Regions from separate parts of the Mesorhizobium sp. M1A.F.Ca.ET.072.01.1.1 genome, predicted to be linked through region 1. Evidence: riboswitches for the same ligand, from Rfam matches in the RefSeq annotation. Region 1 holds a riboswitch; the other holds the start of a gene.
The links. A riboswitch is a leader RNA that binds a small molecule or an ion and turns the genes downstream of it on or off. The one in region 1 is predicted to bind cobalamin.
Positions count from the first base shown of each region.

Region 2: linked by a shared signal. The riboswitch ahead of metE (5-methyltetrahydropteroyltriglutamate--homocysteine S-methyltransferase) and the one ahead of bluB (5,6-dimethylbenzimidazole synthase) in region 1 are both predicted to bind cobalamin.

Region 1 covers NZ_RZSF01000302.1:2,161-7,774, reverse strand. The annotation lists partial or broken gene EOA32_RS29390 (MFS transporter) at 1-621, opposite strand, end outside; gene EOA32_RS29385 (TetR/AcrR family transcriptional regulator) at 743-1,333, shown strand; gene EOA32_RS29380 (hypothetical protein) at 1,478-2,458, shown strand; gene bluB (5,6-dimethylbenzimidazole synthase) at 2,489-3,226, opposite strand; cobalamin riboswitch at 3,269-3,447, opposite strand; gene EOA32_RS29370 (histone deacetylase family protein) at 3,562-4,488, shown strand; gene EOA32_RS29365 (exodeoxyribonuclease VII small subunit) at 4,492-4,743, shown strand; gene EOA32_RS29360 (DUF2277 domain-containing protein) at 4,935-5,201, shown strand; gene EOA32_RS29355 (pirin family protein) at 5,210-5,614, shown strand, end outside.
Region 2 covers NZ_RZSF01000022.1:34-5,647, reverse strand. The annotation lists gene glmS (glutamine--fructose-6-phosphate transaminase (isomerizing)) at 1-1,755, opposite strand, end outside; partial or broken gene EOA32_RS05570 (hypothetical protein) at 2,060-2,285, shown strand; cobalamin riboswitch at 2,970-3,170, shown strand; gene metE (5-methyltetrahydropteroyltriglutamate--homocysteine S-methyltransferase) at 3,266-5,611, shown strand.

The sequences.
Region 1 (5,614 bases):
CGAACCGGCCGCGCCACCCTCGGCCGGACGAATGGGCGGTTCCGTCGAACGCTGCAGCAGGAATGCCGACGAGCCGAAGGCGAGCAGCAAGGTGCTCACCACCATCCCGGCTTCCGGGAACAGCGCGGCACTCAAGCCCACCGACAGCGATGCCCCAGCGACATAGACCAGCTCGTCCGCGGCCGATTCGAAGGCGAAGGCGGTATTGAGCTCGGGGCGGTCGCGAAAAATTTCGGTCCAGCGCGCCCTGACCAGCGCCGGGATGCTGGGCATTAACGCGGCAAGCAGCGCGGATAGGAACAAGGTCCACACCGGCCAGTGCTGGTTGGCCGCGACGATCAAGGTTGCGAAGGCAAGCGCCGAGACAAGTGTCGTCGGCACGGCAATCCGGCTCTGGCCGAGGCGGTCGACCAGCCGCGAGACCTGCGGCGACAGGAAGGCGTTGACCAAAGCGTATGTGGCCGAGACGGCGCCGGCCAGCCAGTACTCGCCATGCGTTTGCGACAGCATCGCCACAATACCGATCGGCGCCATGGCGATCGGCAGTCGGGCGATGAAGGCTGCCGCGGCGAAGCTCTTCGTGCCAGGAGCCCGAAAGATTTCCGAATATGGGTTTCGCATGGTCCCGTTCCTCGACAAGGGAAGGCGCCGCAACTACATACGCAGCGTATGAATGTCAGATAGTTCATACGTCGCGTATGTCAATTAGCATACGACGCGTATGTGAATAAGGCCAGGAGCCATGCACAAACCCCGCAAGGAGATGATCGCCGAGACGCGCGCCAAGCTGATCGCGGCCGCGCGCCATGCCTTCGGCACGATCGGCTATGCCGAGGCCTCGATGGACGATTTCACCGCTTCGGCGGGTCTGACGCGCGGCGCGCTCTATCATCATTTCGGCGACAAGAAGGGACTCCTGCAGGCGGTGATCGCCGAGATCGACGCCGAGATGGCGGCGCGGGTGAACGAGGTGGCCTCGCGGGCGCCTACTCGCTGGCAGCATTTCGTCGACGAATGCACCACCTATATCGAGATGGCGCTTGAGCCGGAAATCCAGCGCATCATGTTCAGGGACGGCCCGGCCGTGCTCGGCGATCCGGCTCAGTGGCCCAACGCCAGCGCCTGCACGGCTTCAATGGCCGATCACCTGTCAAAGCTGCAGGAGGAGGGCGTCGTCGTTCCCGATCTCGATCCCGAGACCGCAGCGCGGCTCATCAACGGCGCCAGTAGCCAGGCCTCGCAGCGCATCGCCAATGCCAAGGATCCGGAAGCGACGTCGAAGAAGGTTGTGGCGGCGTTCAAGCAGCTGCTGGAAGGCCTGAAAACCAAATAGCATCCGGTCGCGGCGTTCCGGGCAATCACTCGGGTCCGCGCTGCCTCAGACAATTGTCCCCCGCTCAAAATCCCTCCGACATTGACTTTGGCAGGAGCGAGCGCATCCTCTCCCGCCAATTCTCTGAGGCGGAGGGTCGGGGCCATGTGGGACTTCAGCATCGGCCGGTCGGTGTCCATCATGATGCGGACGTGGCCGTTCATCGTCTTTCGCATCATCGTCTATTTCGGCATCACGGTGGCCTACATAACAGCGACCGGCACCGGCGCCAGCGTCGGTTACGGCGTCGGCCACATCTCGACCGATCCGGACGGGCCGATGTCCTTTGCCTTGTGGGGTGGGGTGGTCGGCTTCGGCGTGGTCTCGATCGCCGTCTACTGGATCCGCGAATACATTCTCTATGTGCTCAAGGCAGGCCATATCGCCGTCATGGTCCATCTGATCGACGGGCAGGACGTTCCCGACGGCCAGGGCCAGATCGCCTATGCGCGCGAAGTGGTGACGAAGCGCTTCGCCGAGGCCAACATCCTTTTCGTCGTCGACCAGCTGGTGAAAGGCGCCATCCGCGCCATCACAGGGCTGATCGGCGGCATTGCTGCGTTCCTACCCATTCCAGGCTTAAGCGGTCTGGTGAGCTTCATCAATACCGTCATCCGCCTGTCGCTGACCTATGTCGACGAGATCATCCTCGGCTACAACATCCGCACCAATTCCAACTCGCCTTTCGAGACCGCCAGGCAAGGCGTCGTGCTCTACGCGCAGAACGGCAAGTTGATGGTCAAGAACGCCGTCTGGCTGGCGGTGATCATGTGGGGTGTTTCCTTCGTCATCTTTCTTTTGATGCTGGCGCCCGCCGCCGCGATCCTCTGGGCCATGCCGGGCCAGCTTGCCGGCTGGGCCTTCGTGTTGGCCATCGTCTTCGCCTGGGCCTTCAAGGCGGCTTTCATCGAGCCCTTCGCCATCGCTTCGCTGATGCAGGTCTACTTCGCCGCCATCGAGGGCCAGGTCCCCAATCCGGAATGGGACCGGCGCCTGGCCGAAGCCTCGTCCAAGTTCAGGGAGCTGCGCGACAAGGCGCTCAGCCCCTTCGGCGGCTCGCGCTGGGATTCGCCAAGGACCGCTTGAGCAGCAGCCCCGGCCACGAAGGCCGCCTGATCACGGCTTCGCCCCTTCACGGGAACCAAGGCGAGCGATCGCCGATTTGAGCGGCGCCTCGCCGGCGCCGCAAAAGGTCTCGCTCATCACCAGCTCGGGCAGCGGCAGGCGCTTGCCCCAGCCATGCGCTTCGAGGTCGGGCCTCGGCGCGAATTCCGAGACGCGGCCGACGCAGAGATAGGCGATCGGCGTGACGTGCTCGGGGATCGACAGCAGTCGCTTCAGCGCTTCGGGCTCGATGATGCTCACCCAGCCGACCCCGACGCCTTCCGCCCGCGCCGCGAGCCAGAAATTCTGCACCGCGCAGACGGTGCTGTAGAGGTCCATCTCCGGATTGTGCCAGCGCCCGAGCGGCGAGTTCTTCGAGCGCTGGCGGTCGCAGGTGATGCACAGGTTGAGCGCGCTTTCGCAGATGCCCTCGAGCTTCAGCTTGCGGTAGAGCGCCCGCCGCTCCACCTCGATCGCCGGCAGTTCCTGTTCGCGCGCGGCGAGGAAAAGGTCGCGCACCTGCCGCCGCCTTGTGGCGTCCCGGATGATGATGAAGTTCCAGGGCTGCATGTAGCCGACCGACGGCGCGTGGTGTGCCGCGGTGAGCAGCCGCGCCAAAACGCTGTCGTCGAGATCGTCGGTAAGGAAATGGCTGCGCACGTCGCGCCGGGTGAACATGGCCCGGTAGACGGCGTCGCGCGCCAATTGGTCAAAGTCATCGCCGCCGGCGGCGGCTGTTCGTGCCTGCATCGCTTGTCCCCTTGCGATAAGCAGTCCTCCGCCTGACCATGCGGATGACCATGTCTGCCGGGCCGGTCTTCTGGCTCGGGATCGACCCGCATCCGGCGCCTTCCCGTCTGGGACAGTGGCGTTTGCCGGCGCGGTCCCCCTCACAGCGTTGGGCACGCCACGGATTTCAACCGTGTTCCCGATTCTCCCGCGTTGCGGGCACCAGGCAGCGACGCGACCTTATCGCGAAGCCGAAGCCGGGCCAATGCCGCCAGCGACACGATTGGGCGCGATTTCCCCAATCATTCGGCGCTGAAACATGGCTATCCGTGCGACAGGTGCCTAGATTAGGCGCCATGACCACTCGTCTCTACACTCATCCGGTATTCCTGGAACACCTCACGCCGCCCGGCCACCCCGAGCGGCCCGACCGTTTGCGCGCCATCGAGCGCGTGCTCGACGACGAGGCTTTTTCGGCCCTCGACCGCGTCGAGGCGCCGGAAGGCGACGAGGCGACTATCCTTTACGCGCATCCGGAGGATTTCGTCGGCCGTGTCCGCGCTGCGATTCCCGAGACGGGGATCGTCTCGATCGATGCCGACACCAGCGCCAGCCCGAAAAGCTGGCATGCGGCGGTGACGGCGATCGGCGCGGCGAACGCCGCCGTCGACGATGTGTTCGAGGGCCGTGCCGCCAATGTCTTCGTTGCCGCGCGTCCGCCCGGCCATCACGCCGAAAAAGCGACCGCGATGGGCTTTTGCCTGTTCAACACCGCGGCGATCGCCGCCCGTTATGCGCAGGAGAAGCATCTGGCCGAGCGCGTCGCCATCGTCGATTGGGATGTGCATCACGGCAACGGCACGCAGGACATTTTCTGGGACGATCCGTCGGTGCTCTATTGCTCGACCCACCAGATGCCGCTTTATCCGGGCACCGGTGCCAAGAGCGAGACCGGCGCCGGCAACATCGTCAACGCGCCGCTTGCGCCGAGCACCGGCAGCGACACGTTCCGCGACGCCTTCCTGTCGCGCGTGCTGCCGTCGATCGACGCCTTCCAGCCGGATCTGATCATCATTTCCGCCGGTTTCGATGCGCACCATCGCGATCCGCTGGCCGCGATCAACCTGACCGAGGATGATTTCGACTGGGCGACCGGCCAGCTGATGGAGCGCGCCGGGCGCCACAGCGGCAACCGGCTCGTCAGCCTGCTGGAGGGCGGTTACGATCTGCAAGGATTGGCATTTTCGGTCGCCGCCCATGTCGGGCGGCTGATGAAGGGATGAATGATGGCTGATGAAGCTAACCAAGACGTCAAGGCGATGAGCTTCGAACAGGCGCTCGACGCGCTGGAGAAGATCGTCGATGATCTGGAGCGCGGCGACGTTCCGCTCGACCAGTCGATCAAGATCTACGAGCGCGGCGAGGCGCTGAAGGCTCATTGCGACCGCTTGCTCAAGGCCGCCGAGGACAAGGTCGAGAAGATCAGGCTCTCGCGCGACGGCAAGCCGGTTGGAACGGAGCCGCTCGACGCCGAGTGAGGTGTATTGATATTCAGGTGAGGCCGCCTGCAAACGCGGCTTTCTGCGGTTCCGGTGCTCACGTCCTTCAAGTACGCTCCGGTCCGGTTCTCGGAACCCGCCATTTTCGGCTCGGTCTGACCTGAATCTCAACACACCTCGGTGCACAATGTCAGACCGGTTCGGGCAGAAAGCAGGTAAGGAGTTAAAGCATGTGCCGAAACATCAAGACCCTGTTCAACTTCGATCCGCCGGCGACCGACGACGAGGTCCATGACGCGGCGCTGCAGTTCGTGCGCAAGCTGAGCGGCGCGACCAAGCCGTCCAAGCGCAACGAGCATGCCTTCAACCACGCCGTCGAGGCGATCGCCGCCGCCGCGCGCGAGCTGCTTGACAGCCTCGAAACCACCCAGCATCCGCGCAACCGCGAGGAAGAGGCCGCCAAGGCGAAGGCCCGATCCGCGCTCCGCTTCGCCTGACGCCGGTCATGAGCTTCTTTCCGGGCAACGATCCTGAGGCCGGCGACGCCTTCGCCTGCGACCAGATCGAGTTGATGGTCATTCCGAACGCCAAGGACATTGGCGGCTTCGAGGTTCGCCGCGCCTTGCCGACGGCGAAACGCAGGCTGGTCGGTCCGTTCATCTTCTTCGACCGCATGGGCCCGGCCATCCTGCGTGCCGGCCACGCGATCGACGTGCGCCCGCATCCGCATATCGGGCTGTCCACCGTCACCTATCTGTTCGACGGCAAGATCAGGCATCGCGACTCGCTCGGCACCGAAATGGTGATCGCGCCGGGCGACGTGAATTTGATGACCGCCGGCCGCGGCATCGTTCATTCCGAGCGCACGCCCGAGGAATTGCGCGGCGCGCCGATGTCGATTTCCGGCCTG
Region 2 (5,614 bases), on a different contig from region 1:
GACCGCTGTCTGATAGGCAAGAAGCTGTATGGGCAGCGAGAAGATCATCGGCGCGATAATCTCGTCGACAGGTGGCAGCACGATCGTGTGCATCTTGGATGCGGTTGCTCCTTTTTCATCGGTGACGAGGATAACCCGCCCTCCACGGGCGGCGACTTCCTCCATATTGGAGACGGTCTTGTTGAAAAAGCGATCAAATGGCGCGATGACGATCACCGGCATGTTCTTGTCTATCAATGCGATCGGACCGTGCTTCAATTCACCCGCCGCATAGCCCTCGGCGTGGATGTAGGAAATCTCCTTGAGCTTCAGCGCACCTTCCATCGCCAGTGGGAAACTGGTGCCACGGCCAAGATACAGGACGTCATGATACTTGGACAATTCGCGCGCCAGAAGCTCTATCTTAGGTTGGATGCTGTTCAGGACCTGGCCCATAATGCGCGGCATTTCGGCAAGGCTTCGGACCAGCGCCTGCACCTCCTTTTCGGTTACCGTTCCGCGGGTCCGGGCGGCGCTGATGGCAAGTGCGGCAAGAACGGCAAGCTGGCAAGTGAAGGCCTTGGTGGAGGCGACGCCGATCTCCGGGCCGGCAAGGATCGGGAAGACCGCGTCGGCCTCCCGAGCGATACTCGATTCGGCGGCATTGACGATCGCGCCAATTTTCAGTCCAAGCTTCTTGCAGTATCTCAGCGAGGCTAGCGTATCGGCGGTTTCGCCAGATTGCGAAATGAAAAGAGCAGCAGACTGGGGCGACAACGGGATCTCGCGGTAGCGAAATTCGGACGCAACGTCGATTTCGACTGGCAGGCGAGCATAGCGCTCGAACCAGTATTTTCCGATCAGTCCGGCAAGGTAGGCGGTGCCGCAGGCAGAGATCGCCAGGCTTGGAATGCTGGCAAAATCGAAGCTAGGAACCGGATCGGCGCGATTCTCTATCAAGCTGACATAATGGGCGAGCACACGGCCGATGGCCTCGGGCTGCTCGTAGATTTCCTTCTCCATGAAGTGGCGATGTTTGCCCTTGTCGGCCAGATAAGCCGCGGCCATGGAGGTCTGACGCGGACGCTCTACGGGGTAGCCGTCGAAATCGAAGATATCGGCACCCCCCTTGCCGATTACGGCCCAGTCACCGTCGATGAGATAGGTGACTTCATTCGTGAAGGGGGCAAGCGCGATCGCGTCGGATGCTAGAAACATCTCGCCGTCGCCGTGGCCGATTGCCAGCGGTGGTCCATTGCGCGCTGCGATGATGCTCGACGGATCATCCTCAAAAAGGATGGCGAGCGCGTAGGCGCCCTTGATGCGTTTCAGCATGGCATGCATCGCTTCGCCCCGCCCCATGCCCTCCTGGCGATGTCTTGCCACAAGATGCGCGACGACCTCCGTGTCGGTGTCGGTCTGGAAATCGGCTCCCGCCGCCGTCAATTCCTCCTTCAGCTCGGCAAAATTCTCGATAATGCCGTTATGAACGACGGCCACACCGCCGGTAAAGTGCGGGTGCGCATTGCCTTCCGTCGGCGCTCCGTGGGTTGCCCAGCGCGTGTGGGCGATCCCGATGGAGCCGTTTAGCGGCTCTGCCTTCAGTCTCGTCTCGAGATTGACGAGCTTGCCCTCAGCGCGCCTGCGCTGCAAGGCGCCCCCGGTGATCGTCGCAACACCGGCGGAATCATAGCCGCGATATTCCAGACGCTTCAAGGCGTCGACCAACCGCTCCGACACGGGTTGTTGCCCAACAATACCAACAATCCCGCACATGCCGTCTCCGTTTTTTCCGGCAGCCTCAGTCGACGCACAAATCACTACGAGGGATACCCACGCTGCAATTCAGGATCCTCTAATACGATTTTGTTGGGACGGTAAAATTGATTGTTGGAATAGCAGTCATCCACCGAATAAATGGACCAAGATGCGCGATGGCATTCCAACAGAGCCTTTCGATGCTGCATGTACCGATTGACGTGCACATCGAGTCGGCACTCGACGCGGATGTGAAGTCGTGGCTCCCCTTCGCGGCGCAAAAGACCGACGAGCTGGTCGTCCTTGCCCGGCCGAAGGCCGGGACGAGGTCGCCGCTGGTGTCTATGACATTCACTCGCCCGGGATCCCAGAAGTGGCCGAGATTTTAAACCTCATCATTCTTGGGCGCCATCGATTGTTGGATGGTCAACTGCGGGGTGAATCCCGACAGCGGTCTCAAAACGCGCGGATGGGAGGAGGTCCGCCCTGTCCTGATGAACATGGTGGCTGCGGCACACGCAATTCGGGAAAAAGCGGAGACGGCGTAGACCTCGGTGACACTCGCCGGCGGTTGCATCGACCTCTGGTGGCGCCGAACAAGCTACGGCGAGCTCGGCATTGGCTGGCCGCAAGCCGAAGTATCTGGGAACGCCGGCATCTGCCAAGCGTGCCCGCAAGAAAGCCGCAGCCTGACCGGACTTTTCAGGCTCGACTAAGCGGATCCGGCACGATTTCGCAACTGCGATATAGAATTTGTGCATTGCAATATACCCTTCTGTCGGTATGATCATGTTGTCGGCCATCTACTCCTCCCAGATGTGGTGCCGACGCTGAGCGGGGCGCACCTCCTCCCGCGTCTCACTCGAAATAGAGCCCGCTGCCACCTCCTCCCGGCAGCGGGCTTTGCCTGAGGCGCGATTTCGGTGGGCCGACGCATGGGGCTAAGCGAGGCGAATATTCCGAACTTCCAGGCTTTTCTTACCCTGCCCGCATTGGACAAACACCTTCTGCCCCTCCATCAGCAGTGCTCAGTCCTGAGCGAGTCTGCCGGTGGCATGAACGAATATGCTCTTCTCACCGTTTTCAGGAGCAATGAAGCCCGAAGCCCTTTTAGGCATTTTTCCTTGTTCCTCCCTACACGCGACTTGGAAGTCACTGCGACAGTACAAAGTGCATTCACATAATGACATAAAGATTTCTTTATGCGATGTTGACAAAAGACCTGACTGCTGTGATTGTGTCCAAGCCATGGTTCTCCGTACGGCGCTGCCGCAGCGGAGCTAAGAGGGAAGCCGGTGCGATACCGGCGCTGCCCCCGCAACTGTTAGAGGCGAGCCGACCCCACTCATGTCACTGAGGCGAACAGCCTCGGGAAGACGGGTAGAGGCTATGACCCCCGAGCCAGGAGACCTGCCACGGCGAACTATTGTCCACGGGCGGGGTGTCTCGGTGGCCGCTGCAGCCCGGCGTTCGTACCGGCCTACTGGCGCCTTCGTTGTCCCCCACGCCCCAACCATCGGGGTATCGCATGACTCTCTCTCAGCAAATTCCTGTAGCAACGCTTGGTGTGCCGCGTATCGGTCGCAGGCGGGAATTGAAATTCGCGCTTGAAAGCTATTGGTCCGGAAAATCTTGCGCCGCCGAGCTTCTCGCGACGGCAAAGGCGCTCCGTGTCGCGAACTGGGAAGAGCAGCGCGATCGCGGTGTGTCGAAAATCCCGTCGAACGACTTTTCGCTCTACGACCATGTACTCGACACCGCCGCCATGGTCGGCGCCGTGCCGTCCCGCTACGCATGGAATGGCGGCGAGGTCCCACTCGACATCTATTTCGCTATGGCCCGCGGCAACCAAGGTCAGACGGGAAATTGCGACTCTGGTCGGGAGCATGCGGCTTGCCCTGCCCTAACCGCGATGGAAATGACCAAATGGTTCGACACCAACTATCATTACATTGTGCCGGAACTTGAGGACGATCAGGCGTTCACACTCTCGTCGACCAAACCGGTTGATTACTTCCTCGAGGCTAAAGCCCTGGGCATTCATACACGCCCGGTCATCCTTGGACCGGTCACTTTTCTCAAGCTCGCGAAGTCACCTGCCGAAGGTTTCAATCCCCTCGCGCTCCTGCCGCGGCTTCTGCCCGTCTACGAGCAACTCCTGCGGAGGTTAAAATTTACGGGATCCGATTGGGTGCAGATCGATGAGCCAGCGCTCGTGCTCGATCTAAACCCCTACGAACGAACCGCACTTGAATTTGCCTATGGGCAGCTGTCGAAGGCCGCGCCCGAGCTGAAGATCATGCTGGCTACTTACTTCGGGCCGCTGGGGGACAATCTCGAGACGGCGATATCGCTGCCTGTGGCCGGCCTGCATCTTGATCTCTCGCGTGCTCCCGAGCAGTTGGAGACGGCTGGTCGGCTCGCGCCTAAGGATCTGGTGTTATCGCTTGGCTTGATCAATGGCCGCAACGTCTGGCGCGCGAATCTCACTGCCATTCTCGACCGCATCAAGCCGATCGTCGCGGGCTGGCCCTTGGACCGAGTCGAGATCGCGCCTTCATGCTCGATGCTGCATGTGCCGATAGACTTGCGTATGGAGACGGTACTGGATGCGAACATCAGGTCGTGGCTCGCCTTCGCGGCCCAGAAGACCGACGAGCTGGTTATCCTCGCCCGGGCCTTGTCCCAAGGTAGAGATGCCGTGGCTGGCGAGTTGAAAGCTTCTAGCGAGGCTGCCTCGAGTCGCGCAACATCCACGAAGGTCCATGACCCGCTCGTTGAAGGGCGGATCGCCGACATCAACGGCGCTATGAAGCAACGAAAGAGCGCATTTGCCGAGCGTTCCAGGGTCCAGGCCCGCACGCTCGGCCTGCCGCCGTTCCCGACGACGACCATTGGATCCTTTCCGCAGACGCCTCAGGTGCGCAAAGCGCGTTCCGCTCACGCGAAGGGCCAGCTCAGCTATGTCGATTACGAAACCTTTCTGAAGAAGGAGACCGAGGCTGCTATTCGCTGGCAGGAGGAGATCGGGCTGGACGTGCTGGTGCATGGCGAGTTCGAACGAAACGACATGGTACAGCATTTCGGCGAGCAACTTTCCGGCTTCGCCTTCACCGAACATGGCTGGGTGCAGAGCTATGGGTCGCGCTACGTGCGTCCCCCCATCATCTTCGGCGACGTATCGCGCCCCAATCCGATGACGGTGCGCTGGTGGCAATTCGCCCAGTCACTTACGCAAAAGCCTGTGAAGGGAATGCTCACAGGTCCAGTGACCATTCTCAATTGGTCTTTTGTTCGCGACGACGTACCCCGCTCCGAGGTCTGCCGCCAGATCGCGCTCGCTATTCGCGATGAAGTGACGGACCTCGAAAGATCCGGCGCAAGGATGATCCAGATCGACGAGGCTGCGTTTCGCGAAGGCTTGCCGCTGCGCAAGTGCGACTGGAAGGTCTATCTCGACTGGTCGGTCGAATGTTTCCGGATCGCTTCAACAGGTGTAAAGGACTCGACTCAGATCCACACCCACATGTGCTATTCGGAGTTCAACGAGATCATCGACGCGATCGCTGAGCTTGACGCGGATGTAATTTCGATTGAGACATCGCGCTCGGCAATGGACCTGCTGGACGCCTTTACGAGCTCTAAATATCCCAACGAAATCGGTCCCGGAGTCTATGACATCCACTCACCGCGCGTTCCGGAAGTCGCCGAGATTTCGGCCCTCCTCATGCTTGCCCGCGAGCGCTTGTCTGATGGTCAACTTTGGGTAAACCCCGACTGTGGCCTTAAAACACGCAATTGGGAGGAGGTCCGCCCTGCCCTCGTGAACATGGTCGCTGCAGCACGCGCGCTCCGGCAGCGAGTGCAGGTCTGAGGC